Regions from separate parts of the Solibacillus sp. FSL W7-1436 genome, predicted to be linked through region 3. Evidence: predicted binding sites of a transcription regulator. Region 3 holds the regulator's gene; each other region holds the start of a gene.

Region 1 (10,790 bases), 1.6 Mb from region 3:
CCGTTAAAAGGTACAGAGGAAGAAACGATTGCGCACACAACGGAAAACATGTCCAAGCTGACAAATGACAAATTATTTATCCAGTCAACAAATAAATTTGCACAAGTGAAGGTACAAGTCGCTATTCCAGAAAAACATTATGATGTTATCATTGCAAAATTATTAACAGGCAGTGTTTCAATCGAACAGGTTGATGCAAAGCTAGTTAAAGCGCGTACACATAATGGGGTAATCCGTCTGGAAAATGCAATATTTGATCATGCGGAGCTGCAAACGAGCAATGGTGCCGTAGAAGCCCGTCAGATCAAAGGCGAAGATTTGGAAATCGGTACAGCAAATGGCCGCATATACGTTGACGGCGAATTAAATGAAGTCGAAGCCGAGTCAATGAATGGACATGTTGTCATTACAACAACGAGTGCGGAAGCGCATAAAATCAAGGCGCGAGCATTGGCAGGATCCGTTGAAATTTATGTTCCGAAAACAGTCGCTCTGGACGGCCAGGTTTTCTCGAACTTCGGAAAAGCAGACATCGGATTAAGTGATGTTCATGTTACAGAAGAAGAGGAGCAATTCCTGTCAAAATCAGTCCGCTTCACAAAAGAACTGGAAGGTGCGAAACTCCTGAAATTAGTAGGGGAATCTCGTACAGGTACAGTACTGGTACGTTATACACTGCAATAGGCTAAGAGTTTTACCGGCAGTTGCCGAAGGTTCGATTTACTCAAAAGCAACGACAAACTCCTTAATAAAATCAGGCATCCATCTTTTCGCAAAGAAGTTGGATGCCTTTTATTTTGTTTTCCGCTAAATCTTCAATTAAAAGTCACAAACTGCCGTATTCTTACATAGAAAAATAGTCTTTCTAAAAAACACCCCGAAAAATACCATAATAATCCAAATAATGAGAAGGATTTTCACTGAAACCGTCGAATAATTAAAAATAGTGTAGAGTATTTTATTATATTAAGTACATTTCATACTTTAACAAAAACATTACGAAAACCAAAAAAATAGTGTTTTTCCATGAAAATTTAGCGACAATTGATTTTTGGTAATGTTGTCATGACGGTCTAGAGAGCCCGAAAACGAGGCGGGGCTTACATTGAAAAGAAAATGTAATAAAATTTGAGCCTTAAAATGCTATAATGGGTAAGACTAAAATTTAAAATACTAGATATTGAGCTTAGGTGGTTTCGTGAATGATTGAAATGAATAATGTAGTGAAGAAGTATCCTAATGGGGTCGTCGCCGCAAACGGGATTACGGTTCATATAAAAAAGGGTGAATTTGTATATATAGTTGGCCCTAGTGGGGCGGGTAAATCGACATTTATTAAGTTGATGTACCGTGAAGAAAAACCGACTTCCGGCGATGTCATCATTAATGGCATTAATTTGAGAACGCTCAAAAATAATCGCGTACCTCATTTACGCCGTCATCTTGGTGTCGTCTTCCAGGACTTTAAATTATTGCCGCGCTTAACAGTGTATGAAAATGTAGCGTTCGCGATGGAAGTAATTGAAGAACAGCCAAGTGTCATCCGTAAACGGGTAATGGAAGTACTCGAACTGGTCGGATTAAAGCATAAAGTGCGAATGCTGCCGAATGAGCTGTCAGGTGGAGAACAGCAGCGTGTTGCAATTGCCCGCTCGATTGTGAATCGTCCAAAAGTAATGATTGCGGATGAGCCTACAGGGAATTTAGACCCTGAAACTTCATGGGAAATCATGAATATTTTTGAGGAAATCAATCGCCAAGGTACAACGATTCTAATGGCAACACATAACCGTGAAATCGTAAATACTGTGCGTAAAAGAGTTATTGCTATTGAAGGCGGAATGATCGTCCGTGATGAGTACGGAGGTGACTACGGCTATGAAAACTAGAACAATTGCCCGTCATTTCCGTGAGAGTTTTAAATCATTGGGCCGTAACAGCTGGATGACACTCGCTTCAATCAGTGCTGTAACGGTAACATTATTACTGGTCGGTGTATTTGCTGCGATTATGATGAATTTAAACAAAGTCGCTTCCGATTTGGAAAACGATGTTGAAATTCGTGTCATGATCGATATTATTCCGGAAGCGGAAGAAGCAAAACTGGCAGAAGAACAGCTTCTTGACGAAATCCATAATATGCCGGATGTCGAGGAAGTTACATATTCTTCAAAAGAGCAGGAATTAAGTAAGTTAATCAAAGATTTTGGTGATGAATTAAGTTTATTCGAACAGAACAACCCGTTATACAATGTGTTGTATGTCAAAGCCGTTGATCCTTTGAAAACAGCTGATGTCGCAAAACAGATTGATAGCTTGGACAATACTTTTGAAGTAAAATATGGCGAGGGTAAAGTAGAAAAACTATTTAACTTCTTGGAAATCGCTCGTAATGTTGGACTCGTATTAATTTTAGGACTGCTGTTTACAGCGATGTTTTTAATTTCTAATACAATTCGCATTACGATTATTGCACGTAAAGATGAAATTGAAATTATGAAGCTTGTAGGGGCTACAAATTCTTTCGTCCGCATTCCATTTGTATTGGAAGGAATGTGGCTTGGTTTGATTGGATCGATTATTCCAGTCGCAGCCGTTACAATTGCTTATTACAATATTTATGATTTATTGGCACCCCGATTAAAAGGGGAAATGTTCCAATTGTTAGAAGTAACACCACTTATGTACCAAGTGAACGCATTGATTATTTTCATCGGGATGTTCATCGGTATATGGGGAAGTTTCATGTCAGTTCGTAAGTTTTTAAAAGTATAACTTCTTTCAGCGACTGTCACACATTGCCAAGGCAAAATTGACAATGACGAAAATAGTGGGAAGTGGCTCATTTTTACACCCAAGAGAGACAAAAAGAGCCACTATTACCCATGCATTTAGGGGGAAAAGTTTTTGAAGAAGCTAACGACGCGTTCATTTAAAACCATTGCAGCAATACTTGCGCTAGTGCTATTTGTTCAAATACCGGCAGCATCTGCAGCATCATTAAGTGAACTGAAAAAAGAGCGCAGTCAACTAGAAGCAGAAAAGAAATCCATTAATAAATCGCTCGAACAAAAATCGAATGAGATTCAAACAAATCAAAACAGACAGCAAAAAATCATTTCGCAGCTGGAGCAACTCGGTGCAGAAATTAATAAAACGAATCATAATATTGCCGTTGTCGAATTGGATATTGAAATTGCAAACCAGGAAATTTCTATTTTAGAAGATGAAATCGCAGAATTAAAAGAGAAGATCGAACAGCGTAATGAACTATTGCGTGAGCGTGCACGGGCGATTCAGTCATCAGGTACAGTAAGCTACCTTGACGTCCTGCTTGGAGCAAATAGTTTCGTAGACTTCATCGATCGTTTTTCTGCTGTAAGCACACTTATGGATGCTGACCGTCAAATTATGCGTGAGCAAAAAGAAGACCAGGAAAAGCTTGAAGTTCAAAAGCTGGAACTTGTGAAGAAGAAAGAAAATCTTGAAGCGAATAAAGCAGAATTAAAGAGTTTGATGGCTTCGTTAAATCAGCAAAAGAAAGAAAAGAAACGTTTAGTAGCAGAGCTTGAAAAAGAAGAAGCGAAACTACAATCTGAGAAAACAGAACTTAAAGCTGAATACCATGATAAAGTAGAATTAAGTAAAGAGCTTGAAGAGAAGTTTCTCAAAGAACAGCGCCGATTAGCGGAAGTTGCCCGTCAGAAGGCATTGGAAGCTGCGGCCGCTAAAAAGAAAAAACAAAACAGCAGCAGTAATAGTTCTGTAAGCTCCGGAAACTTGCCGGTTGTTTCGGCAGGACATTGGACAAGACCTGCAGCAGGCCGTTTTACATCAGGGTTCGGCGGACGTGATATTGGACCAATCGGAAGTAAGAATCACTTAGGTGTCGATATTGCCAACTCAATCGGAACACCGGTTGTTGCAGCAGCAGATGGTGTTGTTTCATATGTTGGTTCGATGAATGGCTACGGGAATGTTGTCATGGTCACTCACTCGATTGAAGGACAACTATTTACAACAACGTATGCCCATTTAAGCGGATTCAATACAAGTGTTGGTGCATCTGTATCAAAAGGTCAGCAAATTGCACGACTTGGGAATTCAGGGAACTCAACAGGACCTCATGTACACTTTGAGATCCATGTCGGTGAATGGAACGGCAGTCGTTCAAACGCAGTCAACCCATTAAATTATATTTCACTGTAAGTTATATAAAAGGCAAAACTTTAATTATTAAAGTTTTGCCTTTTTCGTTTGAATAATTATCTAAAAGTTATGATAATGTACTAATAGGAAGAAATGTGGGGTGATGTTGATGAAGAAAAATATTGGAATCGGTATTATTTTAGTGCTTGTCATCACAATGCTTGGCACTTACATAAAAGCTGAAATCGAACAGAGTACTGCAATCAACGAATATGCGTTAGGAAAAGAAGTGGAACCGGATGAAGAAGTGGGTCTCGAAAAAGGTCAGTTTGCCCCGGATTTTACATTATATAATTTAAAAGGCGAGCCATTGACACTTTCTGAACTGAGAGGGAAGCGGGTCGTACTGAATTTCTGGGCAACGTGGTGTCCGCCTTGCGAAGCGGAAATGCCGCATATGCAAAAATATTACGAAAAATACCGTGAAGAAGACAATGTGGAAATTGTGGGTGTCAATATGACGTATGCCAATGAAAAAATGGAGCGTGTGGAGCAATTTTTAAAAAGCTACGATATCACCTTTCCGATTGTCCTGGAACAAACGGAAGCAGTCGCCTTTCAATATGAAATTTTGACGATGCCGACAACTTACATGATCGATTCGGCAGGGAAAATACAAAAGCAGATTATTGGTCCGCTGGATTTGGATGCATTGCGGGAAAATGTGATACAACTTGATTAAGCTTGGGGAATGCACAGACCGTCAACATAAATTATCTTCATTTTGTGACGTTTAAATTCGACTTTATAAGTATGAATCTTTCATTTGCTTCATAAATTTTATGGAACGGAGGAGAATTCGTGCGGAAAAGTCGGATTTTTTTATTAATTGTTGTAATGGTGTGTATCGGTGTAATTGTTTATGGTGTGTTGAAAATCAAGGCGCAACCACAGGAGGAACAGGCGGGATTTGCAGTAGTCAATGAGCTGCATGAGTTAATTACGAGCGAATCAGTTTATGATATCGACTCTGAAAAATTGGTGGAAGGTGCACTGCGAGGAATGGCCAATGCAATAAATGACCCTTACAGTACTTATTATTCGGAGCAGGAAGCAGCATTACATAAACAGACGCTCGCAAGTGAACGAATCGGAATTGGTGTTGAGTTGGCAGAAGCGAATGGCAAAATTATCGTCGTGGCCCCGCTTAAAGCATCGCCAGCAGAAAAAGCAGGTATTCGACCATTGGATGAGCTTATCCAAATTAATGAAGTACGACTTGACGGGAAAACGATGGGGGAAGTTCGTAAGCTGATGTACGGCAAAGAAGGAGAAACAGTGGAGCTTGTCATTTATCGACCTGAACTGGACCAGCATTTAAAGTTGGTCATGAAAAGAGAACGTTTGAAAAATGATACGGTGGAAGCAGAAGTTCTTGAAGTAGAAGGGAGAAAACTCGGCTATATAACGATCAATCTCTTTGGTGAAAAAACAGCAGAGGAATGGAAAGAAGCTCTTGACGCGGTAATGAAGGAAGAAGTGGAAGGCTTAATCATTGATGTGAGGGACAATCCAGGTGGCTATTTACATAGTGTTACCCAAATGATGAGCATGTTCGAACAAAAAGAAAAAATCTTTGCGTATATGCAGAATCATGACGGTGTAACAGAGCCACTGAAAACAAAGAAAGTGGAACAGTTCCAGCCTTACGCAACCTGGTTGCGTGACACGCCTTTAACGCTTATCCAAAACGAAGGAAGCGCATCGGCCAGTGAAGTGTTTGCAGGTGCCCTGCAGGACTGGAAACGTTCGGTCATTATCGGGGTGACGAGCTTCGGTAAAGGAACGGTCCAACAAACATGGGATCTTCAAAATGGCGGGGAAGTAAAATTATCGACGAACAAATGGCTTACACCTTCTAAAAAATGGATCCATGATGTAGGGATTGAACCGGATGTCGAAGTGACACAGCATCCTCTTTACAATATGGAAACAAAAATACTGAAAGGGCGCTATGAAGAGGGAGAATACGGTGAAGAAGTTGCCTACAGTCAGCGTATTTTAAGTGAACTGGGTTACGCTATCAGCCGGACTGATGGATTCTTTGATGATGATACAGCACAGGAAGTAGCAAACTTCAGACATAAGCATGATATTGCGGAAGGAGACTATATGGATGAAGTCTTTTTCCACGAATTAACGGAAGAACTGCAAACATTCAAACAGTCAAAAGTAAACGACATGCAGCTGCAGATGGCGATCAGCTATATTATGCATCAGTTTGAGTGATGGACGTTTCTATTAGGAAAGTAATCAACCTATGAAATTACTATAAATAATGCTTTATAATGGATTCACCATCTTAATCGGGTGTTGATTTCCATTCCGGGTCGGACGCTTTCCCCGGGCACGGCTCGAGCTTGTAGTCTCTCGCTCGTGCTTTTCCCGGTGGAGTCGCCTCCTCTCTATTCCAATCAACTGGCTTTAGAATTTATTTTGGTCAATTCAGATAGGCGTTGTCGAATGATACAAGTTCGACAACGCCTTTATTTCATTTCCGGTACAAATGGGACTACGCATTCCGTAAAGGATTTGGTACAATTATTCGTACGGTAGGTGAGAATATGGATGGAACAGTTTTGATTGAAATTTTAAAAGGGATTGGCCGATTTTTTATAAATCCTTTGTTTTATATCGCCATCATTTCCGCAGTTTATTTAGGATATCGCCGAGTGAAGCGCGAACGAAGGTATTTTAACCGACGGATACTAGGTGGCTGGTCCGAGCTGAAAAATATGCTTGCGATGGGTTTAATGCTGTCCGTTATTATTTCCTTATTTAGTCTTGTAATAGGCTTAACAGTATCACTCGAATTATTGACAATTGTATTTATTGTAAGTTTTGCAGGTTTGCTCATTTATATGTATCAGTTACTATCACCGGCGATTGTAATGGCGGTTGCTTTTTGCGGAATCGTTTGGATGCAATGGCAGGATTGGTCATATACAATCGGAACTATTGAATTGGCAGGGAGAAATGTTACGGACGATCTTGTTATGACCGTTCCGATTATGACAGGACTTTTGCTGATGGCAGAAGGAATATTAATACGCCGTAATGGTGCCCGGTTTGCTTCACCGATTGTTGAAAAAACAAAACGTGGATTAAACGGGATAGGCTATTTTAGTAAACAGCTTTGGATTTTACCTGTCTTTACTGTTATTCCGGGGGAAGGCATTCAAAATTTTGCACCTTATTGGCCGCAATTTACGATTGGAGCTGAACAGTTTTCGATCATTGTTTTCCCGTTTATTATCGGCTTCCAGCAGATGGTGCGTCAAAAGTTGCCGATGAATGTTTATCCGCAAATGGGACGCTCAATTATTATGGTAGGGCAATTTGTGCTGATCGTCGGATTGGCCGCTTATCTTCTGCCGGTACTAGGTGCTGCTGCATTAGCATTAGGGGCGGTTTCCCGTACCATTATCGGTATTCATTATAGTCGTTCAGAGGACCGTAACAGTTATGCCGTTGTACGCAGTGATAAAGGGGTTATGATTGCCGGCATTTTACCGGATTCCCCTGCAGAAAAAATGGGACTTGCCGCAGGTGAAATTATCAAACGTGTAAATGGACAAGATGTTTTTACAGAAGAAGATTTGTATAAAGCATTACAGATCAATGCTGCCCATTGTCGTTTGGAAGTACTTGACCATTCAGGCGAATTGCGTCTTGCCCAGCATGTTGTACATCGTGATGATAATCACAAAATCGGGTTATTGGTTGTAAGTTAATTTCAAAAGAATCTCGGTAATACGAGGTTCTTTTTTTTGGCTAAAACGGGTATAAACAAATTATGTTAAGATTAAATTGTACTAGACAGCATTGTGTAACTTCAGAAATTTTTATCGTTTTTGGTAGGGGTGAATGGTTATGTTAGATTGGCTGACAATCGATAATATAGAAACAATTGTAGAAAAATATAAGTTATTAGGGCCGTTTTTCGGTATTTTATTGACGTTTTTAGAATCATTTATCCCGATATTGCCGCTGTTCGTAATAATCATTGCCAATGCTGCAGCATACGGGTTATTTTGGGGATTTTTACTGTCCTGGCTTGGAACGGTGGCAGGATCATATTTGTTCTTCCTCATGATTCGCATGTTTGGAAATTACCGTGTCTTCCGCCGGATTAAAGAACAGAAACAAGTAAAAAAATTGATTAACTGGGTGGATATTAGAGGATTTACTCCGCTGTTTGTTCTGCTGTGCCTTCCGTTCACACCTGTTGTCGTTGTCAACACGGTTGCCGGTCTATCCAATATTAAAAAGAAATATTATTTTTTGACACTCCTTATTTCAAAACCCATTTTAATCTTTTTAATCAGCTATTTAGGCAGTGATCTGCGCGATATTTTAACTTCTCCCGTTAAACTTATTATTTCAGCTGTCATTATTTTAATCATTTGGGGAATCGGCAAATTAATAGAAAACATTTTAAATAAACGTGTTGAAAGAGATTTGCGAGAGATAGGAAAGTTACGTAAACATAAATGAAAAACTATAAGTCTTGGCTTTTTACAAATAGTGAAAAGGCAGGGCTTTTTTGTATGATTGCAATTAATGCGCGAACATGCATTCTTATATTATAATAGAAGAAAGAAATAGAAGTGAGGTGGGAATTGTGACGCTACGAGTTATAACAGGACGGGCAGGAACGGGAAAAACAACATTGATTCACCGTGAAATCGTCGATGATTTGAAAACAAATATATTCGGACAGCCAATTTTTATATTAGTTCCTGACCAAATGTCGTTTACAACGGAATATGAGCTGACAACGAATTATGACATTGAGGGAATGATGCGTGCACAGGTCATGACATTCAAACGGCTGGCCTGGTTTGTGCTGCAAAATGAAGGCGGTATTGCCCACGAACGTATTGACGGCACAGGGTACCGCATGCTGTTGCGACGTATTTTGGAAGAACACCAGGAAGAGTTCCTACTATTTAAACGGGCGGCAGGTAAACCCGGTTTTACGAAAGAAGTCGAACAGATTTTAAAGGAATTCAGTCAATATCATATCGATGTGGAAACAATCGACCCGCTGATCGAATCATTAAAATTAAACGGTGCAAGTGAAGTATTGCTCCATAAACTGCATGATCTGAACATTATTTTAAAGCAGCTGCATGAGCGCATCGGGACGGAATATATTGATGGCGATGGCTATTTCCCGCTGTTAATAGAACGTATTCCGAAAATGGAAAGCCTGCGCAATACCCACATCTATTTGGATGGGTTTGTTTCATTTAACGGACAGGAATTTGCCATTTTAAAAGAGCTTCTTATTTATGCAAAGCGTGTCACAATTGTTCTCCCGATGGAAGATCCGCAAATGGATTTACTGGAAGGCTCCGTATTTTACAGAGCTGCGGTAACATATGACAAAATTAAGAATGAACTGCAAAAGCTGCGATTCGAAAAAGGAATTGATATTGAAGAGGAGCCGCGTGTTCATTTAGAAGTAAACTACCGTGCGACAAATCGGGACTTGCTGCAAATTGAACATTGCTTCGACAAAATTACCGATACACCAGTCGAATCAACGGGACATACGAAAATATTGGAAGGTGTAAACCCGCGCGCGGAAGTGCAGGGTATTGCCCAGGAAATTAAACAGCTCGTTCTGGAAAAGGGGCTTCGTTATAAAGATATAGGGATAATGTACCGCCAGGCGGATGTATATGATGCGATTATCGGCACGACCTTTACCCAATACGAAATTCCGTTTTTCTCAAATGAGAAGCGGGCGATGCTTTACCATCCGCTTATCGAATTTAGTCGATCCGTACTGGAGATTATTACGACAAACTGGAAATATGAGCCGGTTTTCAGAAGCATCAAGACCGATCTGTTTTTCCCTTATGGTTCCAATTTAGTCGCAATGCGGGACAGAGCGGATATTTTGGAAAACTTCGTCATTGCAAAAGGAATTGTCCATGACCGCTGGATGAAAGATGAAGTATGGCATTATCGCCGTTTTAAATCACTGGAAAAAGTCAATGCGGTTCAGACAGAAGATGAGCTGGAGCATGAGCAGCTTTTGAAATCAGTACGTGACTTGATCCGGAAACCGGTACTGTCATTGCAGAACCGGCTGAAAGGTAAAAAAACAGGCCGTGAAATTGTAGTGGCGCTGTATGAATTTATGGAGCAGCTTGATATTTATAAGAAGCTGCTGAAAATGCAGGAGCAGGAAGAGCAGGCGGATTCACTCCATCAGTCATTGGAGCATGAACAGGCCTGGAATGGCTGGATTCATATTTTGGAGCAGTTTGATCTGATGTTCGGCGATAAAATTATGCCGTTGGAAGAAGTGGCGCAAATTTTGGATGAAGGTTTTGAAACACTTGAATTTGCAAGTGTGCCGCCGACATTGGATGAAGTGACCGTTTCGACTGTCGAGTTTGCCCGTTTTGACAATAAAAAGGCAATTTTCGTCATCGGTGTTAACGATGGGGTTTACCCAATGCGTATGGAAGCGGGAGGACTGCTGTCTGATGACGAACGTGAAACATTTGAGAAAATCGATGTGGAATTGGCCCCGGGTATAAAAAGCAGGCTTCTGCAGGAAA
Region 2 (10,790 bases), 590 kb from region 3:
TTGCCGGTGACTACTTATCGGCAGCATCATTCCTGGGTATCGCGGGTTCGATTGCCTTATTCGGATTCGATGGCTTCTTCTTCTCGATCGGTTACCTTGTAGCCTATTTAGTAGTTTTATATATCGTAGCTGAGCCATTACGTAACTTAGGCCGATTCACATTGGCCGACATGATTACAGCTCGTTTCGATAAAGCGAAGGTTCGTGGTACAGCAGCATTATCTACGATTACAATCGTATTATTCTACATGATCGCACAGCTTGTAGGTGCAGGTGCTCTTATTCAATTACTTTTAGGTATTGAATACTGGATGGCGGTACTATTAGTTGGTGTCATGATGACGATTTACGTATTATTCGGTGGTATGACTGCCACATCTTGGGTACAGATCATTAAAGCAGCGCTATTAATGTTAGGTACTGTCATTATTTCATTCTTAGTATTAGCAAAATTCGACTTCTCGATTGCACAAATGTTTACGCAAATGACAACTGAAACTGAACATGGTGCAGCTTACTTAAATCCAGGTTTACGTTATACAAACGGTATTGATACAATTTCAATGCTAATGGCGTTAGTACTTGGTACAGCAGGTCTTCCACACATCCTAATGCGTTTCTTCACAGTAAAAGACGCACAAACAGCCCGTTCTTCAGTAATTTGGGCTACTTGGATTGTTGGTTTATTCTATGTATTAACAATCTTCCTAGGTTTCGGTGCAGCAGCATTCGTTGGTGCAGACAAAATCATAGCAGCGAACCCGGCAGGAAACATGGCTGCTCCACTATTGGCACAAGCGCTTGGTGGCGATATTCTGTTCTCATTCGTTTGTGCGGTAGCATTCGCGACAATCTTAGCGGTAGTAGCAGGTTTAGTACTTTCAGGTGCATCTGCCCTATCTCATGATATTTACGGACAGATTATTAAAAAAGGGAAAGTTTCTGAAAAAGAGGCGGTTAAAGCAGCCCGTATCGGTTCAATCATTATCTCGGTTGTTTCGATTCTGTTAGCATTGGGTGCTCAAACATTAAACGTGGCGTTCCTAGTATCATTAGCATTCTGTATCGCGGCATCAGCGAACTTACCGGTAATCATCTACACAATTTACTGGAAACGTTTCAACACATCAGGTGCGGTTACAGCAATGTTGACAGGTTTAATCTCTGCATTGATTTTAGTTGCCGTTTCTCCAAACGTATGGAATCCGGTTGAAGGTAAAGCAATCTTTGTGGGTGAACCGTTAATTATGTTAACGAACCCTGCATTAATTTCTGTACCTCTTGGATTCTTAGGCGGATTTATCGGTACATTAATTTCTAAAGAAAGAAATGATCTGAAATACCGTGAAGTAGAAGTAAAAGCTCAAACGGGTATTTCTGTACAAGACATTTCTCACTAAAATAACCTTCCTTACTTTGACTTGACGAGTTGAGGAAAAAAACGAATCAGCTTCTAACAGTGTTAGAGGCTGATTTTTTATAACCCTACTGTTTTTGTGAAGTCTCCCCTATTCTTTGTTGAGGAGTGAAGCGATGACGTTTGGACAACATTTACGCGTTTTCATTTGTGTCGTAGTGATGGGCTGTATTGTCGGCTTTGTACTGAACGGGGAAGAAATTGATACGGATTCCCCCTATATCGATTATGTAAAAGCGCAGCAATGGCCTTTTAACGAAGAGTTGCATATTGCTGAAGTATTTGATGGTCAATACGAATTAACGTATTGGGAGTACTTTACCGCCCGAAATGGCCAGCATGTCGTCCAGTTGACAGGAACGAAAGATCAGCAGCAGGATATTTACCAATTTGTAGTCGAGGAAGGTTATACGGGGTTCAAGATCGGTGCGGTCAAGCGGAATAATATCCTTCTGCCGCCTGAACAGAAATGGATCTTTGTAAAAACACTCACGAATAAAAAAGCGTCAAAATCCGGAGAATTTCTAGCCGGAATTTGACGCTTTTACTATGGTTTTTTCTATTAAAAACAGGAATATTCTCCTTAATATTTCATGGTACAATAGAAAAGCAGCATCCAGCTGACTCCTTTTGTAAAGGAGGTGTACTACTGTGTCTTATCCATCACGCAAAGAAAAGGCTAAGGCTGTTTCGGAAAAAAAGCGTAAGGAAAAACTCGCCATTTTTCGCTACGCGACAGACATTTTTCGTATTGTCGATACCATTTATCGTTTTTTCCGGATGATGCTGTAAAAAATAATTTTCACCACTTAGACTAGCCATCTAGGTGGTGTTTTTAATCTGCCATAAAAAAGGTAAATAAAAAAGCGGTTGGGGGCCACCCAACCGCTCTGTACTACTGTAGATCCATCACGCATGAATCTTACTAACTTCATTGTATGAAAGTATGCCTTTCATGTCAATGAATTACTTTTATCTTATGTTTGGATTCCGGCTAATATACATGAATCCTACTCTGTCTTTTCGACATAGGCGCGGCAGATTGCCCCATCGCCTTCTGTATCAATCCGTAGTGAACCGTTTGAATAACGGTCCGCTCTCGTTAAGGATGTCACCGAAATCGTTTCCTTTACGCCTTTTTCGGTCTCGATTGTCAACGTATTTCTAAAGTTGACAACTAAAATTGTATAAATACGGTGCGGGTTCGATTTAAGCTCTTTTAAAATGACGACACCGCGTTTTGCACGGTTGCCCAGCTCAAGTTCCGATAACAACATGCGTTTAACTGCACCGCGCTGTGTGACAATAACAAGTTCTTGTTCCTGCTCCGGATTCAATAATGCAACCGCCGCAAGGTACTCACCCTCTTTAACAATAATCCCTTTAACTCCTGCAGTTTTTACACCAGTTACCGGAAGATCTTCCATAGGGAAACGGATTGTATAGCTCGTGTTTGTCGAAAGCAATACTTCTTCCTTATCCGTAACAAGACGCGCAAAAATCATCTCGTCTGCACCTTTTAAATTCATTGTCTTAATCGGTTTCGAATAACGAGTGACAATATAATCGGCAAGTGCCGAACGCTTAATCTGTCCGTCTTTTGTAGCGGTAAATACATAAGTATCCGGCTGCTCGAACGTTTCAATACCGATGACTTCGATAATTTCCTCGTTTGAATCGATCGGGACAATACTTGAAATATGCTGTCCGAGATCTTTCCAGCGAATATCCGGCAATTCATGTACCGGCTGGTAAATATAGTGCCCTTTGCTCGTAAACAGGAGTAAATGATGCTGTGTATTCAAGTTGGCTTCATACAGCAAGTAATCGGACTCTTTCATCGCAAAATCCTTGCCGTTTGACGCACTGTGCGAACGAAGGCTTGTCCGTTTCACATAGCCGTCCTTTGTTACGGTTACGACAACTTCTTCACTTGGCACCAACACATCACGCGTTACTTTAATTTCTTCGATTTCTGCTTCGATTGTAGAAAGACGAGGTAAAGTAAAGCGTTTTTTAATATCGTTCAATTCGGACTTTATCACACGGATCAATTTCTTCTCGTCCTCTAAAATGGCTTTCAGTTTCACAACAAGCTCATGCAGTTCATCTTGCTCTTTTTGCAGTTGTGTAATATCGGTATTTGTTAAACGGTAAAGTTGAAGGCTGACAATCGCTTCTGCCTGTTCTTCCGAAAAGCCGAATTTCTCGATAATGTTATTTTTTGCATCGCGTTTATCTTTTGAAGCACGGATTGTTTCAATCACTTCATCCAAAATGGATAAGGCTTTCATAAGACCTTCTACGATATGTAAGCGATCCTCTGCTTTTGTTAAGTCATATTGGGATCTGCGTCGTACAATTTCCTTCTGGTGATCAATGTACGCATCCAGCATGAGCGGCAATGTCATCATCATCGGACGACGGTTATGAATCGCTATCATATTGAAGTTATATGAAACTTGCAAATCCGTTGATTTTAACAGGAAATTTAAAATACCTTGTGCAGGCACATCTTTTTTCAGCTCAACAACAATCCGTAAACCGTCACGGTCCGACTCATCGCGAATTTCTGAAATTCCGTCTAAACGGCGGTCATTGACGCGCAGCTCGTCCATTTTACGGATCATATTGGCCTTGTTAACTTCAAACGGAATTTCGGTAATGATAATCTGTTCTTTATTGCCTTTTAACTGTTCAATTTCTGTACGTGAACGGACAATGATTTTCCCTTTTCCTGTTTCGTATGCTTTTTTAATGCCGTCAATACCTTGAATAATCCCGCCCGTAGGAAAATCGGGACCTTTAATAACGGTCATCAGTTCATCGACTGTACAGTTTTTGTTGTCAAGACGCATTAAAACCGCATCAAGTGCTTCCTGCAGATTATGTGGCGGAATATCCGTCGCATAACCGGCCGAAATACCTGTTGCGCCGTTGACTAATAAATTCGGGAATCGGGATGGCAATACAGTCGGTTCCATATCCTGATCATCAAAGTTCGGTACGAATTCAACTGTATTTTTATTAATATCACGCAGAAGTTCTGCGGCAATCGCCGAAAGACGCGCTTCCGTATAACGCATTGCGGCTGGCGGGTCCCCATCGACAGAACCGTTGTTACCATGCATTTCAACCAGCATCTGACGGCTTTTCCAGTCCTGACTCATACGGACCATCGCATCATATACCGAGCTATCGCCGTGCGGATGGTAGTTACCGATTACGTTACCGACTGTTTTTGCCGATTTACGGAACGGTTTGTCAAAAGTATTACCTTCATGGAACATTGCATATAATATACGACGTTGTACAGGTTTTAGCCCGTCACGCGTATCCGGTAATGCCCGGTCCTGAATAATATATTTGGAATAGCGACCAAAACGGTCACCCATTACTTCTTCTAATGGCAGATCTTGAAATTTTTCTACAAAACTCATTATTCGTTAACCTCCTCATGCTGGATGAATTCATTTTCTAAAATGCTTGCATCCTCTTCCATGCCGAAGTTGACGTTCGATTCAATCCATTTACGGCGGGGCTCTACTTTATCGCCCATCAATGTTGTAATACGACGTTCTGCACGTGCACCATCTTCAATTTTTACGCGGATCAATGTACGTGTTTCCGGATTCATCGTTGTATCCCAAAGCTGGTCGGCATTCATCTCACCTAAACCTTTATAGCGCTGAATAATATAGCCTTTACCGATTTTTTTCGTTGCGGCACTCAGCTCCTGTTCTGTCCAGGCATATATAAGCTCCTGCTTTTTGCCCGACCCTTTCGATACTTTATAAAGAGGCGGCAATGCGATATACACTTTCCCTGCTTCGATGAGCGGACGCATATAACGGTAGAAGAATGTCAGCAATAATACTTGAATATGGGCGCCATCTGTATCGGCATCGGTCATAATAACCACTTTATCGTAAGCGGCATCTTCCACCGAGAAATCAGCTCCGACACCGGCACCGATCGTATGAATAATCGTCGCGATTTCTTCATTTTTCATAATATCCTGCAGCTTCGCCTTTTCGGTATTGATGACTTTACCGCGCAATGGCAAAATCGCCTGGAATGTCCGGTCACGGCCTTGTTTTGCCGAACCGCCCGCCGAATCACCCTCTACCAGGTACAGTTCATTTCTGGAAGCATTTTTCGATTGGGCAGGTGTCAGCTTACCGGACAGAAGCGTGCTCGATTTTTTCTTTTTCCCGTTGCGGGCATCATCACGTGCTTTACGTGCAGCTTCACGCACTTGTTGGGCACGAATCGCTTTACGCACTAAAGAAGCCGACAGCTCGGCGTTTTCTTCAAGTACATACATTAATTTCTCTGAAACAACGGTATCAACGGCCGAGCGTGCTTCTGATGTACCAAGCTTCCCTTTTGTCTGCCCTTCAAATTGCAGCAGATTTTCAGGAATACGTACCGAAACAATTGCTGTCAGACCTTCACGAATATCCGTGCCTTCCAGATTTTTATCTTTTTCTTTCAGTAAACCGATTTTGCGTGCGTATTCATTGAATACACGTGTCAACGCTGTTTTAGCACCAGTTTCATGTGTACCGCCATCACGTGTACGAACATTATTGACGAACGACAAAATTGTTTCGGAATAGCCGTCGTTAAATTGCAGTGCGAACTCCACTTCAATTTCCTGAATGGTACCTTCTACATATTTAACCGGGTGCAGTACATCTTTTTCTTCGTTTAAGTATGTGACGAATGCTTCAATACCGTTTTCATAATAGAAAACATCGTGCTGTCCTTCTCCGCGGGCATCAATCAGTTCGATTTTTAATCCTTTTAATAAAAACGCAGATTCACGTAAGCGCTCTGCTAATGTATCATAATTATATTTAACGACAGAAAAAATCGTTGGATCCGGCAGGAAATGCACAAGTGTTCCTGTTTCCTTCGTTTTTCCGATCATATCAAGCGATGTTGCCGGTTTCCCGCCCTTTTCAAAGCGCTGACGGTAAATTTGGCCATCACGGTAGATGGTTACTTCCAAAAATGTTGATAAGGCGTTTACAACTGATGAACCTACACCATGTAGACCGCCACTTGTTTTATAGCCGCCTTGTCCAAACTTTCCGCCTGCATGAAGGACGGTGAAAATAATTTCTGGGGTTGGTTTACCCATTTTATGCATACCTGTTGGCATACCACGTCCATGGTCACGCACGCTAATACTATTATCTTCATGAATCTTCACGATGATATGATGTCCAAATCCAGCAAGCGCTTCATCCACTGCATTATCAACAATTTCATACACTAAGTGGTGAAGACCTCGACTATCTGTAGAACCAATATACATCCCTGGTCTTTTGCGTACGGCTTCTAAACCTTCTAATACTTGAATGGCATCTTCATTATATGAAATACCGGTTTGGTTTTTTACCAAATGTAATCCCCTCCAAAAATACAAACAAACGTTCTATTTACTACCTAATCGTACGCTCAAATATGCATGATGTCAATGTTTTAAGCTATTGATTTAGGCTTTGCAAAGATTAATTGTATCATCAAAAACGAACGTTTAAAAGCATATCCTTCAGCAGCAAACATTAAAATGTAACTTTTTACCTGTTTTTAACGACCGACGAAAAAATAATACCTCTTTCCTTCTATTAAAAAACATTGTAAAATATTCAATACATACTATTAGTACCAAGTAGTAATTCTGAATTCGAAAGGAGCACAACACTTGATCAACGCATTAATTATTATTTGTGCTTATTTAATCGGTTCCATTCCATCAGCTTTGTGGATTGGCAAAATCTTTTACAAAACGGATATTCGACAACAAGGCAGCGGCAATCTAGGAACGACCAATACATTTAGAGTATTAGGCAAAAAACCGGGCATCGCCGTATTGCTTATTGATATATTGAAAGGGACGGCTGCGGTATTGCTCCCGTTATTGCCGTTTTTCGCTGACAGCACTGTCCATCCTTTAATCTTGGGTGTCATCGCGGCTGCTGGCCATATGTTCCCGATTTTTGCTAGTTTCCGTGGAGGAAAAGCGGTTGCTACCAGCGGCGGTGTTATTTTAGGCTATAATTTACCATTATTTTTAATTTTAATCATCGTATTTGTCATCGCCCTAAAGTTAACAAAGATGGTCAGCTTGTCTTCTATGATTGTATCCGCTGCAGCGGTTATTTATGTAATTGGGCATTGGATGATAACAGGTGAATATGCATTATTCATTTTAGTTGTTGTTCTGGCAGGCTTCATTTTTTACCGTCACCGTGAAAATATTAAGCGGATCAAAGCCGGTACCGAACCAAAAATCAAAGGATTTTAAACACTTGACTGAAGGAGTTTCCCTTCAGTCTTTTTTATACTTAAATTTTGGAACGCGGCCTTTGTAAGTTTTTTTTATTTACTGCATAATGACAGTAGAGGTGAAATATATGGAAATCAAACTGTCAGAAAAAGCACTCAATTGGTTTAAACAAGAGATGGAAGTAGAAAAAGGTGATTTTATTCGCTTTTATGCACGATATGGGGGTTCTTCACCTTTTCATGAAGGGTTTTCGCTAGGCATGACACGGGAGCAGCCCCATGAAATAGGCATCGAAAAGGTTGTGGAAGATATTCATTTCTACATCGAAAAATCCGACGAATGGTTTTTTAATGAACATCATTTAGTTGTAGATGTCGCCGATTCGTCCGATGAATTAACTTATTCGTATGAAAAATAAATGCCCTGTTCCCGCTTCCTAATACGAACAATTTGCCGCTCAAAAAGTTCAAATGTTTCGAATTTATTGTAAATCCATTTTTGCCGATTCAATCGTTATAATGAGTAAGGATTATATCGAGGATTGATGAGGGATTACATGTGAAAGTGAAACAGGAATTTTATTGGCGCTGCGTATTTTTCATCGCAGGCATCATTGTTTTATCATTAGGCGTCGCATTGACGATTAAAGGCCAAATACTTGGCGTCGGGTCGTGGGATGTCCTTCATATCGGACTGCAAAAAAACTTAGGCTTAACGGTCGGTATGTGGTCGATTATTTTAGGCTTGCTCATTCTGGCTGTCGATACGTTTTTCACGAAAAGATTGCCGAAAGTCGGAACTTATTTGGACATGTTCCTGACAGGGATTTTTATTGATATATTTTTGATTGTATTACCGGATGCGAATACGCTGTTGGAACAAACGTTGGCGTTTGCTGTCGGCGTAGTCCTGCTGGGCTTCGGCTGCGGAATGTATATGGTCGCAAACCTTGGTGTAGGACCTCGTGATACGCTAATGCTGCTGTTAGTGCACCGTCTCGGCTGGAGTGTCAACCGCGCACGTACGACAATGGAAGTAACGGTTGCCGTATTAGGGTTTGTATTGGGCGGACCAGTCGGAGTCGGTACGGTATTTATGGCGTTCGGCTTAGGGCCTGTCGTACAATGGGCGCTCAAATGGAACGGAAAGCTGTTCCACCGCGCAGCAGGTGTCGAAGGCGTTATTATATAAATAATGAGGAGAGCAAACATTATGCGTTTGCTTTTTTTTGTATTTAATTGTTACAATTTTCAAAAAATACTTTCGTAATAATGGAAAAAAGTGCATAGTAATAAGTGGAGGTGTTTTTAAATGATACATATTGAAAATATCCATTTATATCGCAATGACAAACAGATTTTAAACGATTTAAGCTGGCATGTACAAAAGGGACAGCATTGGGCTATTTTAGGGTTAAACGGCTCCGGCAAGACGACATTGCTGAAAGTAATTAACGGCTATATTTGGCCGAATGAAGGTAAGGTCCAAGTATTGGGTGAAACATACGGGAAAACATATATACCGAAACTGCGGACGCGGATCGGCTGGGTGAGCAATGCGATGATCGATAACTTCAACTGGCAGGATAATGCGATTGAAATCGTGCTCAGCGGAAAATTCGGTGCCCTTCGTCTGTTCAATGATGTGACGGAAGAAGAAATCGATCATGCGGTTTCGATCATGAAGCATTTTCACTGTGACCATTTAGCGAATAAATCATTCGAACATTTGTCGCAAGGTGAACGCCAGCGTGTGCAAATCGCAAGGGCGATTATGGCGGATCCGGAAATTCTAATATTGGATGAGCCGTGTGGCGGTCTGGACTTGATCGAACGGGAAAACCTGCTGCAAACGATTGAACAGATTGCAGAAGCAGACAACGGCCCTACCCTTATTTATGTGACGCACCATGTAGAAGAAATTCTGCCTTGTTTTAGCCATGTGCTATTAATGAAAGACGGAAAAAATATCGAAGCCAATGCACGCGAAGTTGTGTTAACAGACGAATTATTAAGCGATTTCTTCGGGCGGGAAATCAGTTTGCAGATCGAACGCGAACGTGCCTGGGTCGCGATTAAATAAAGAAGTTGGAAAATAAGTAAAAGTACCCTTGGATAAGAAGAAAATCCTTATTAAGAAATGGATACTTTTTAAAATTGATTGGAATGGAGGGGAGGCGACTCCTGCGGGAATAGCACGACGCCTGAGACTACAGGCTCAGGCCGTGCCCGCGGAAAGCGTCCGACCCGGAATGGAAATCAATTTTTAACGCTCAGCAAAAAAAGCTATTTTTCTCCTAGAGAAAAATAGCTTTTTGGGTTATGTTCCAGTTTTTAATTTATAAGCATTAAATATGATATTCAATATTTTCATCGACGTAATGCCATTCGTACGGTGTTTCTTGGTATACGTAGTAGTTCAGCCAGTTGTAGAACAACAGATGCGAATGAGCACGCCAAACATTTTTCGGTGCCTGCAGCGGGTCATTATTCGGGAAATAGTTGACCGGAATCTCCGTATTGTCCGGATCCTTCTCCTTATCGCGGAAGTACTCATCCGATAAAGTCGTTGCATCATATTCCAGATGCCCTGTGATCATAATATGTTTATTGTTTTTCGACTGAACGATAAACACGCCAGCATCATCCGAGTAGCTTAGTAGACGCAAGTCAGGGTGTGCCCGCACTTCATCAATCGAAACCGATGTGTGGCGTGAATGCGGTGCCACATACTCATCACTGAAACCCCGTACTAAATCAACGGTTAAATCCGTAATCACATGGGAATAAACACCGGAGCACTTTTTCGGCAATTCGAATTTTCCGATGCCAAAATGGTGATACAGGGCAGCTTGTGCGCCCCAACATATATACATGATTGAAGTGACATGATCATTTGCCCAGTCCATAACATGCGTAATTTCATTCCAGTAGCCTACATCTTCAAATTCCATTTTCTCGACTGGCGCTCCTGTAATAATGAGCCCATCAAAACGACGGTGCTTCACTTGGTCAAACGTCCGGTAAAAAGTATCTAAATGCGATTTGGAGACATTTTTTGATTCGTATGTAG
Region 3 (10,790 bases):
GAGGCAAGGGAAATTGCTAAAGCAATCGGACCTATTAAAACGAAACGTGAAGGAAAAAAACCGGGTGAACTGCATGCATATGCGGAAATTGAAAAACAGGTGGAAAAAGGGCGGATCGGTTTTAAACGTAAATATGTACGTTGTTAATTGTAAAGAGTTATACCTTGTTTTTTCACAATACAATTGTATAAACTAAAATTAGGAAATTTCAAGGAGGCTTATTACATGAAAAAAAGTATTGCTATCGATATGGACCAGGTGCTGGCTGACTTTTATTCGAAATTACGAGTTACATATAACGAGAATTTCGGCACAAATTTTACAGATGAAGAGTTTCTTCTGACGACACAGCGTGATTTGCCTCGAGAAGATGCGAAAAAATTATTTGCTTTATTAAATGAGCCGGACTATTTCAGAGATTTAAACGTACTGGATGTAGATGCAATTGAAGTCATTCGTGAACTGCAGGAACATTATGAAATTTTTATTGCGACAGCAGCAATGGATGTACCGGGTTCATTTACAGCGAAATACGACTGGTTAATGGAGCATTTGCCCTTTATTAAAACACAAAACATTGTCTTTTGCGGAAATAAAGCGGTAATACATACCGATTATTTAATCGATGACAGCCCACGCCAACTAGCAGCATTTAAAGGAACAGGCATATTGTATTCGATGCCCTACAATCGTTCAGAAGAGGGTTTCATCCGTGTTCAAAATTGGAAAGAAATTAAACAGTATTTTATAAAACAACTGGAAATTGTTTGAATGTAAAGGATTGCCAATGTGCAGTCCTTTTTTATTTTTGTAGTCATTTAGTATAACGAAATAGTATAATTTAAATTATTGGAATTATCTATAAATAATAAGGGGATAAAGAGAATGAAACCGATTATTGGATTGACAATGTATGATTTTGACAAAAAGTTGGATATTAACAATGGATATTTAACTTCAATTGAACAAGCGGGAGGTATCCCTATCTGTATACCGAATGCTACAGAAGAAAACGTAGAAGCGTTATTAAATCTAATTGATGGTCTCGTATTGATTGGTGGAGCCGATATAGATCCATTGCTGTTCGATGAAGAACCGCACCGACTTATCGGAAGTGTTGTACGGAAACGTGATGACAGCGATCTTTTACTAATGAATGAAGCCTATAAAAGACAAATGCCTGTTCTTGGTATTTGCCGAGGACAACAGATTATGAATGTCGCATTTGGGGGAACAATCATTCAGGATATCCCTTCACAAGTAGAAAACACAATTTTACATAAACAACCTTCAAAGCGCGGGGAATTGGCACATACAGTTGAAGTAATGACACCGAAATTTAAAGAGATTTTTAAAGAAGACTTATTCCGTGTTAATACATTTCACCATCAATCGGTCGGAAAGCTTGGGGAAGGGCTCATCGTTTCGGCAGTTGCTAAAGACGGTATCATTGAAGGGATCGAACATGAAGCACATCCATATTGTGTCGCGGTGCAATGGCATCCGGAAGAATTGGCGACAAACGGGGATATATATGCACAGCGATTATTTAACAGTTTTGTAGAAGCATGCAATAAATAATAAAGAAGATTGGGACGTAACCCAAAATGCTATTTTTCTCTAAGAGGAAAAATAGCATTTTTTTTGATTTCAATTGGGATGCTTTTCGCTGGGACGGCCTTACAAGAACCTCTCAGGCGTCGGTGCTATTGCCGGTTCGCTTTCATCGCAAAATAAAAAACTTGCCGATTCAATTAGAACGGCAAGCTTATGATTAATGGATATTTCGGTAGAGGCCGACTACTTTACCTAAAATAGAAACCTGGTTGACAATGATCGGCTCCATCGAGCTATTCTCAGGCTGTAGACGGAAATGAGTTTTTTCTTTGTAAAAGCGCTTGACAGTCGCTTCATCATCTTCGGTCATTGCTACAACAATCTCTCCATTGTTCGCAGTAGACGTTTTTTTAACGATAACATAATCCCCATTTAAAATCCCTGCTTCAATCATGGATTCTCCCATGATTTCAAGCATAAACAATTCCTCTTCCGGTGAGCCGTAAGCATCAGGTAACGGGAAATATTCCTGAATATCCTCGATTGCGGAAATAGGCAGACCAGCTGTAACTTTACCGATTAACGGAACATGAATGACACCTTGTTTCGCGACGTTCATCTCTTCCTGGTCCAATATTTCAATTGCACGCGGCTTTGTAGGATCACGGCGGATAAGCCCTTTACTTTCTAAACGGGCTAAATGCCCGTGGACAGTTGAACTGGAAGCTAATCCTACTGCTTCTCCAATTTCACGAACTGATGGCGGATAGCCTTTAGCACGAACTTCCTCTTTTATAAAAGTTAGAATAGCTTGCTGCCGTTTTGAAATTTTTTGTGTCAACTAACTCACCTCTTTATCATGCTATTTTTCTTAAAGTAAGTATAGCAGTATGCGAACATGAATGCAAACATAAGTTCGAAAAAACGGTTGACAAAAACATATGTTCGTATTATTATGAGAACAAATATTCCGAACATACATTCGAAAGAGGGTTTTTCTAATGAAAAAATTTAAATTAAACGGCTTCACATCAATGTTTCTACTATTCTCTGTACTTATGATGGCTTTATTCATGATGCAGGATGATAAAATCGAATTATACGAACACGTAAGCATCGAACATGGCGATACTTTATGGTCGTTGGCAGAACAATATCGTGGTAAAATGGCTAAGCATGATTGGATCGATGAAGTGAAAAAGGAAAATGGAATGCTGGATGAAAAAGTTCTTTTAGGACAAGTATTGGTTGTACCTGTAGAAAAAGATTCACAATACATTGCTCAGCTGAATGAATCCTCCGATATGCAATTGATTAAAGTAGCGAGAGGGAACAATGATAAAAACTAAAGCAGTAATTTATTGCCGTGTCAGCACGGATAAAAATACACAAGAAACATCACTGGTGCGTCAGCAGGAGGAGCTGACCAAATATGCCAAATCATTCGGCTATAAAGATGTGGAGATTTTTACGGATCAGCATAGCGGATATGATGTCGATCGGGACGGATTGCTCGACATGCTCGACTATATGAAAGAGTATGGCATTAAAGCACTCTTTGTACAGGACGAGACTCGTTTAGGGCGAGGGAATGCCCGGATGGCAGTGCTTCACCTGCTGCAAAAATATGAAGCGACAGTTTATACTTTGAATGATGCAGGTCCTGTCGTATTAAACGAAATGGATACAATGCTGCTCGAAATTTTGGCGATTGTCGAAGAGTATCAGCGTCGTATGCATAATGCAAAAATTCGACGGGGAATGCGCCGCGCTGTTGAAAATGGCTACCAGCCGCAAAATAATTTAAGAAACCGCGGCAATATTGAAGGGCGTGAACGAAAAGAAGTACCAGTCCAAGAAATTGTTCAGCTGCGCCAGAAAGGCTTAACATTTGCGGAAATTGCTACAACTTTGTCCGGCTTGGGAATTTCTATCAGTAAAGCGACCGTACATAGAAGATATATTGAATATATGGAGCGACTTGAAGAGTAAACACTTGTTTTCAAGTCGTTTTTTTTATACCTTTGTAATAGGTAGGAAGAAAGGTGAGATTCAAATGTTATCAAAAGAAAAATTAGCTCGTATTAATGAGCTTTCTAAATTAGCGAGAGAAGGCAAATTGACGGAAGAGCAGGCAAAAGAACGTACAGCACTGCGCAAAGAATATTTAGATACTTTCCGTTCAACAATGCGCGATACAATCGAACATGTGAAAGTAATTGATGAAGAAGGCAATGATGTGACACCTGAAAAATTAAAACAAATTAAATCACAGAAAAAATTCCTGAACTAATAACTTTTCATTAATATGTCACATTTAATATAAAGTATGACATATTTTACGGGACGTTTTTAGAAATTATTGTTTTCTTGTGAAAATTTGTCTACACTATAAAATGTATAAATATCGTACGAGGAAAGGATGTCACATAATGACACAACAGTTGGATCAGTTAGCAATTAACGCAATCCGTACACTATCAATCGACGCAGTAGAAAAAGCAAATTCAGGTCACCCTGGTTTACCAATGGGTGCTGCACCTATGGCCTATACTTTGTGGACGAAGCAATTACGCCATAACCCGCAAAACCCTAATTGGTACAATCGTGACCGTTTTGTATTATCGGCTGGACATGGTTCCATGCTTTTATATAGCCTATTGCATCTAGGTGGCTACGGTTTAGAGATGGAAGAGATCAAAAACTTCCGTCAATGGAATTCAAAAACACCGGGACATCCTGAATATGGTCATACAGTTGGTGTAGAAGCGACAACGGGTCCATTAGGACAAGGTATTGCAATGTCAGTAGGTATGGCTATGGCTGAACGTCACTTGGCGGCAACATACAACAAGCCAGGTAAAGACATTGTAGATCACTATACATTTGCACTATGCGGTGACGGAGATTTAATGGAAGGTGTAGCTGCAGAAGCAATTTCTCTTGCAGGTCACTTAAAATTGGATAAATTAATCGTACTTTATGATTCAAATGATATTTCACTTGATGGTGATTTAGAAAAATCATTCTCGGAAAACATCCAAAAACGTTTCGAGTCATACGGTTGGAACTATTTAAAAGTTACTGACGGTACAGATATCGTGGAAATTAATTCAGCGATTGAAAAAGCGAAACAAAATACTGGCGGCCCAACAGTAATTGAAGTGAAAACTGTCATCGGTTTTGGTTCTCCTAACAAATCCGGTAAAGCAGATTCACATGGTGCGCCACTAGGAACTGATGAAGTTACGCTAACAAAAGCTGCATATGCGTGGGAGCATGAGCCATTCTACGTTCCAGCTGAAGTATATGAAACATTCAAAGCGGCAAGCGAAGTACAAGGTGTACAAGCAGAAGCGGCATGGAACGAGTTATTCGAAAGCTACAAAAATGAATATCCTGAACTGGCTGAACAATTTGTAAATGCAATGGAAAACAAATTACCGGAGAACTTTGCTTCTGAATTACCTGTATATGAAGCGGGTACAGCAGTAGCTACACGTTCATCATCTGGTGATGCAATCAATGCAATTGCAAAAACAACACCATCATTCTTCGGTGGTTCGGCTGACTTGGCAGGATCAAATAAAACAACAATTAAAGGCGCTGGCGATTTCTTTGCTGAAACTCCGGAAGGCCGTAACATTTGGTTTGGTGTCCGTGAATTTGCAATGGGTGCTGCGCTGAACGGTATGGCGTTACATGGCGGCTTAAACGTATTTGGCGGTACTTTCTTTGTATTCTCTGACTATGTACGTCCAGCAATTCGTTTATCTGCATTAATGGGACTGCCTGTAACCTATGTGTTTACACATGACTCCATTGCTGTAGGGGAAGATGGTCCTACACATGAGCCAATCGAGCATTTAGCATCACTACGTGCAATGCCGAATCTTTCAGTAATCCGCCCTGCAGATGCAAATGAATCTGTAGCAGCATGGAAATTAGCTGTAGAGAGCAAATCAACGCCAACTATTTTAGTATTATCTCGTCAGAACTTGCCGGTATTGGATGTTGCAACAGAAACAGTATACGAAGGTGTTGAAAAAGGCGCTTATGTTGTTTCAGCTTCATCTAAAGAAACTCCGGATGCCCTGTTAATTGCAACAGGTTCTGAAGTTGGTTTGGCTGTAGAAGCGAAAAAAGCATTGCTTGCAGAAGGAATTGACGCATCTGTTGTATCAATGCCATCAATGGACCGTTTTGAGAAACAGTCGAAGGAATACAAAGAATCTGTATTACCAAAAGCTGTGACGAAACGTTTAGCAATTGAAATGGGTGCATCACTAGGCTGGCACAAATATGTTGGTTTTGAAGGTGATGTATTGGCAATCGATAAATTTGGTGCATCGGCTCCAGAGAAAATTGTATTAAAAGAATACGGCTTCACAGTAGAAAATGTAGTTGCGAAAGTAAAAGCACTTTAATTCGAAGCTAAAATGTCACTTGTCTACTATGGCAAGTGGCATTTTTTCATTCCTATACCAGCCGGAACTCCGGCGACATGTTAGTTAGCTAAGAAAAAAGTTTTGGCAAAAGGGATAATTTCAGATACAATATGCCCATACAAATAATTGGATAACGTGCGATTTTGCTGAAGGAATGGTACGATAAAAAAGCAATATGGAAGTATCAGATGAAGGATGTGGATGAATAATGACTGCAGAGAATAAGCAAAAAGAAATTACTACATATATTGAACAGACACTTTATTTCCTATCGAATAAAGCGGATCTTGAAAAGTTCCAAATAATGCTTCAAAAAAATATTGATGAAAAAAGAGCTTCCTCCACATCAACGACTGATTTTTATGATCGACTAATGTTAAATATTGCGTATTATGTGGAAAGTAAAATGGCATGGACAGATCTTGTTCGGGAAACATTCAGTTCAGGAAAAGTTCCAACCGTTTCTTATATCGAAAATGAACTGATGGCACAGCAAATGCAAATCCGCAACAGTGTCGGAGAGAAAATGGACGATTACAAGAAAGCATTTCATCAGCAATATGAAGCGTTGAAGGTAGAAGATGAAGATGTGATATACGATTATGCATATGCATCCGTGGAGCATGCATACCGTATTGATTTTTTAACAGTTGCCTGTGCTAAAAATGCAAATATTTTAGCTGAAGGCGATATTGAGGAAACAATCAAAATGCTGGATGGCTATATGGCCTACTATACGGACCAGCTTGTCAATAAAATGACGCTTTCTTAAAAGGAGATATAAAATGAACACACCATTTATTTATTTACACAAAGCACCTAAAGTAGATGCAGATAAGCAACCTGCGATTTTCTTGCTGCATGGGTTAGGGAGCGATGAAAACGATTTACTGCAACTTGTTGATTCGTTTTCAACAAATTGCCATATTTTTAGTTTGCAAGGGCCGATTAAACATCGTCCCGGCTATGCATTTTATACATTTGAAGAAGAAGGTAAGCCGAATCGTGCCATTTTTGATAAAGTGCTGAAAGGTATTGAATTATTTATTAAAGAAGCCATTTGGGAATTTAATCTGGATGAACAGCAAATTTATGTTGTCGGCTTCAATCAGGGGGCAGCGATGGCACAGTCACTAGCTATGGTGATGGGCAATGCCATTCGTGGAACAGCTGCATTAAGCGGTTATTTACCGGAATTTGCTGCGCTTGAATACAGTAAAAAAACGATGGATAAATCTAAAATCTTTATTTCCCACGGGGAATATGATTATGATTTTCCAATTGAATGGGCAGAACATGCCGTCCGTTTTTTCAACGACTATGATACGGACGTAACATTCAGAACTTACCCGGTAGGCCATGGAGTGAGCGAGCAAAATCTGCATGATTTAATCGCATTCTTATCGAAAGATTTACCGAACACTATTAACTAAAAAAACAGCTGACGGAAGTTGATTTACTTCCCGTCAGCTGTTTTATTTGTGTCCAGCAATTGTTCTGCTTCGGTAATAGACATCGGTTTATAGAAATAATAGCCTTGACCAGCAGGACAGCCGAGTTGTTGAAGCATTGCCAGTTGTTCTTCTGTTTCAATTCCTTCGGCAACGGGGCGCATCTGAATGTTCTTCGCCAATTGGATGATCGTTTGTACGATGGCATACATCCCGGGTTCATTCATTGCACTGACAAAGCTGCGGTCAATTTTGATTTCAGAAAAAGGCAACTGCGGTAAATAACTTAATGAAGAAAAGCCGATTCCAAAATCGTCGATCGAACATTCAATGCCCATAAGCCTTAGTTGATTTAAAATCTCTTTTGCTTTTTTAAAGTCCACCAATTCAATGCTTTCGGTTACTTCCAGCTTTATATAATGCGGCGGGACGTTATATTGATAAAATATATCTCTAATATTTTGCAGGAAATCCGGATCGTAAAAATGGTCCGGCGAAATATTGAGTGCAATCGGTAAAATCTTTTTATTCTCATTTATACGATTTTGAAGCCAGACAAGGATCTGTTTAAAATTCAGTAAATCAATCGCCTTAATTTTCCCGGTTTGTTCAGCAATCGGGATATATTTTACCGGTGAAATAAAACCAAGTTTGCTCGAGTTCCAGCGTGATAGTGCTTCAAAACCTTCCACTTCAATCGTCTGGAAGTTAATTTTAGGCTGTAAAAAGACTTCGAATTCTTCATGCAAAAGCCCATAAGCTAATTGATTGAGGATATCCATTTCTTCCGTCAATTGTCTCGTACTATTATCTTCGTAAACGGAATAGCTTGTCCCAGTTCGCTTCTGTGCATTGGAAAGGGCGATATCAGCCTGGTGAATGCTTTCCTCGACTGTCATCGACTGATTAAAGACTGTATAACCGATTTTTAATGTAATATAGATTTCTTTTCCATCGATTATATAAGGCGATTGTGTAATTGATTCAAGTTGCTGATTATAGGCAATGAAGCAATCATTTTCATCGACTATTCCTAAAATAAGTGAATTTGAAAAACGTGAAATCCGTGAATCACTTTCCTTGAAATATATTTGCATACGGTCTGCCAATTGCCGCAGTAAATCGGCTCCGGCATTTCTTCCGTATAAATCAACGACCTTATTAAATTCAGAAGGATGCAGGATTGCGACTAATCCAGAGTTGCCCCTATTAATCCATTCTAATAGTTCTGATTTGAAATAGTGGAGGTTCGGTAAATTTGTTTCAACATCAAAAAACGCAAGTCTTCTAAGCTCAATTTTCTGTTCGGCATATTTAATTGCTAACTGGATCAGTAAAGTCAACCGGTTTAAGTAATTAATATCAATTTGCTTTAACTCTGTTGCATCCTGATTGAACAGTGTCAAAATGCCGCTTACTTCATTTTGAGGTGTTAAAATAGGCTTTGTCCATGAGCCTTGGACAAAATTAAGATGCCAGTGTTTAAAAAGATCTATATGGTAATCTTCGGGAGCAAAGTCCTTTAAATAAACTGCATTCGAATTTTGGCTTAGATGGGGAGTAATTTGCAAAATATCCAGTTTGTTTATAATCTCCAATGGTAATGAATAAGAGCCTAATGATTTAATTTCACCATTTTCATTAAAAATATGAATGGTACAATACACATCACGAATATAGAAAAGTTCAATTTTCTCGGTAATTAAATTTAAAATCGATTGCAGATTGTCTTCATGATCGATTGCTTCATAAACTTCATGTTCCAGTTTATAAACCATTTTATTTAACTCAGCTTCTGTAGTATCTTCACAAGTTAATAAAATATATTGTATGATATTATCTTCATTTCGAATCGGATGCAATGTCAGGGAGTTCCAAAAAGCGGACCCTTCTTTTGTATAATGCAAAATCGTAAATTTTTTTGCAATCCCTGACTTTAAATGCGAATTTAATTCTTCAATAGATGTCTGATTCGTTTTATGTCCGTTAAAAATAGTGATATTTTGATGCAGTAATTCATTTATTTCAAATGATGTAAATTTTAAAAAGTTTGGATTAGCATGTAAAATAGATAAATTTTCATCATTTATATCAATGATGAGCGATCCTTTCGAAAGCTGGTTACTTAAGGTTTTTAGCCAATTAAATAAGCGGTCTTTTGATAGGGGTATAAATTGATCGATGGTCATTCTAACTTCCCCTTTAAAAAGTAATGTGTATTTTAAATAAAGTATATCAAAATTCCTATTAATTTAAAGGTATATTATATTAATATAAAAAAATCCCTTTTAAATAAGTCAAAAGTACTTGTTTGGGGGACCTGATTTATAAACTATTTTAATGTAAAAAAAGAAACTGGTAAATATGGAATTTACCAGTTTCTTTAAATCTTATTTTCGATATTCATCGATTTTAGTTGTGATTTTATCCTTTACATCAGCAACTCTTTCCTGTGCTTCACCCTTAAGCTGATCGCGCTGACCTTCAACTTGTAAAGAAGGATCATTGGTATTTTTACCGATTTCTTCTTTTACCTCGCCTTTAATTTTATTTCCTGCACCTTTAAGTTTATCTGTAAATCCATTTGACATAAGATGACCTCCTATTAAGTTTAGATAGAAATCATATTCCCTCATATACTAATACTAAACAAGACGAACCGAAAATTCGGATCAAAACAAAAGAACGAAAGTGTTATTGTATGTAGGTTTTATACATATGATGAAGAACTTCCTGACCCTCTTCTTTTATAAATGTCCGTCCATTCAACTCCATCGTTACCTTTGTTCTTGATTCATCTAAAATGTCATTGTCAAATGAAAGCAGAACTTCTACTTTACCATTTTCCTTTACCAGTTCTTTTTGCCCCGCAGAAAAAGAGTGCTGGGCGAATAAACCGTTATCCTGCCAAGTGCCTGTGATTTTTAACTGCGGGTTTTTACCGCTGTCGTCATATTCCCATTGGACATCGCGTAATATAGTCTTAAATAAGTCGTTAATAGTAAAAGTTTGGTTGTCGTATTTGATTTCAGTAGCTCGAACGGAATGGATATCGATTGAAATCGCAGAAGCTGCTTCATTTGCCTTTGAATTAATACCTGCCGCCGCCTCCTTTAAATCTGCAGCCATATCACCACATCCTGCCAATAAAGCGGCCGTAAATAATACTAAACTAAATCTCCTCATTAGAGTCCCTCCAATGCTGTCCTTTCATTCATCTTACTAAATTGCGCTGAAAGATTCGCACCGATTTTAATACAGATTGTGAAAAAATTGTAACAGTTATTAATCAGTTGAAAGAAAGAGATTCTTTTTTCGAAATTGTTCGCCTTGT

Evidence for each region. The regulator LexA, encoded in region 3, represses DNA repair genes until DNA is damaged. The targets are predictions, from matches to a motif close to CGAACATATGTTCG.
Region 1: the regulator LexA is predicted to act here: its motif matches at 8,778-8,791, upstream of addB (helicase-exonuclease AddAB subunit AddB).
Region 2: the regulator LexA is predicted to act here: its motif matches at 6,852-6,865, upstream of parE (DNA topoisomerase IV subunit B).

Annotation. Positions count from the first base shown of each region.
Region 1 covers NZ_JBBOWV010000001.1:2,184,936-2,195,725, forward strand. Annotated here, with positions in the region: gene MKX73_RS10725 (DUF4097 family beta strand repeat-containing protein) at 1-684, shown strand, start outside; gene ftsE (cell division ATP-binding protein FtsE) at 1,203-1,889, shown strand; gene ftsX (permease-like cell division protein FtsX) at 1,879-2,775, shown strand; gene MKX73_RS10740 (murein hydrolase activator EnvC family protein) at 2,908-4,209, shown strand; gene MKX73_RS10745 (peroxiredoxin family protein) at 4,319-4,891, shown strand; gene MKX73_RS10750 (S41 family peptidase) at 5,011-6,438, shown strand; gene MKX73_RS10755 (PDZ domain-containing protein) at 6,774-7,943, shown strand; gene MKX73_RS10760 (TVP38/TMEM64 family protein) at 8,083-8,706, shown strand; gene addB (helicase-exonuclease AddAB subunit AddB) at 8,834-10,790, shown strand, end outside.
Region 2 covers NZ_JBBOWV010000001.1:3,218,098-3,228,887, reverse strand. Annotated here, with positions in the region: gene MKX73_RS15935 (solute symporter family protein) at 1-1,400, shown strand, start outside; gene MKX73_RS15930 (hypothetical protein) at 1,534-1,956, shown strand; gene MKX73_RS15925 (hypothetical protein) at 2,069-2,209, shown strand; gene parC (DNA topoisomerase IV subunit A) at 2,428-4,857, opposite strand; gene parE (DNA topoisomerase IV subunit B) at 4,857-6,830, opposite strand; gene plsY (glycerol-3-phosphate 1-O-acyltransferase PlsY) at 7,134-7,736, shown strand; gene MKX73_RS15905 (HesB/YadR/YfhF family protein) at 7,846-8,136, shown strand; gene MKX73_RS15900 (YczE/YyaS/YitT family protein) at 8,283-8,909, shown strand; gene MKX73_RS15895 (ABC transporter ATP-binding protein) at 9,030-9,800, shown strand; gene metA (homoserine O-acetyltransferase MetA) at 10,066-10,790, opposite strand, start outside.
Region 3 covers NZ_JBBOWV010000001.1:3,807,390-3,818,179, reverse strand. Annotated here, with positions in the region: gene MKX73_RS18980 (DNA alkylation repair protein) at 1-147, shown strand, start outside; gene MKX73_RS18975 (5' nucleotidase, NT5C type) at 226-771, shown strand; gene MKX73_RS18970 (gamma-glutamyl-gamma-aminobutyrate hydrolase family protein) at 886-1,581, shown strand; gene lexA (transcriptional repressor LexA) at 1,775-2,398, opposite strand; gene yneA (cell division suppressor protein YneA) at 2,559-2,906, shown strand; gene MKX73_RS18955 (YneB family resolvase-like protein) at 2,893-3,549, shown strand; gene MKX73_RS18950 (DUF896 domain-containing protein) at 3,614-3,850, shown strand; gene tkt (transketolase) at 3,990-5,984, shown strand; gene MKX73_RS18940 (DNA helicase) at 6,214-6,777, shown strand; gene MKX73_RS18935 (alpha/beta hydrolase) at 6,791-7,438, shown strand; gene MKX73_RS18930 (sensor domain-containing protein) at 7,462-9,645, opposite strand; gene MKX73_RS18925 (CsbD family protein) at 9,847-10,047, opposite strand; gene MKX73_RS18920 (23S rRNA methyltransferase) at 10,151-10,642, opposite strand.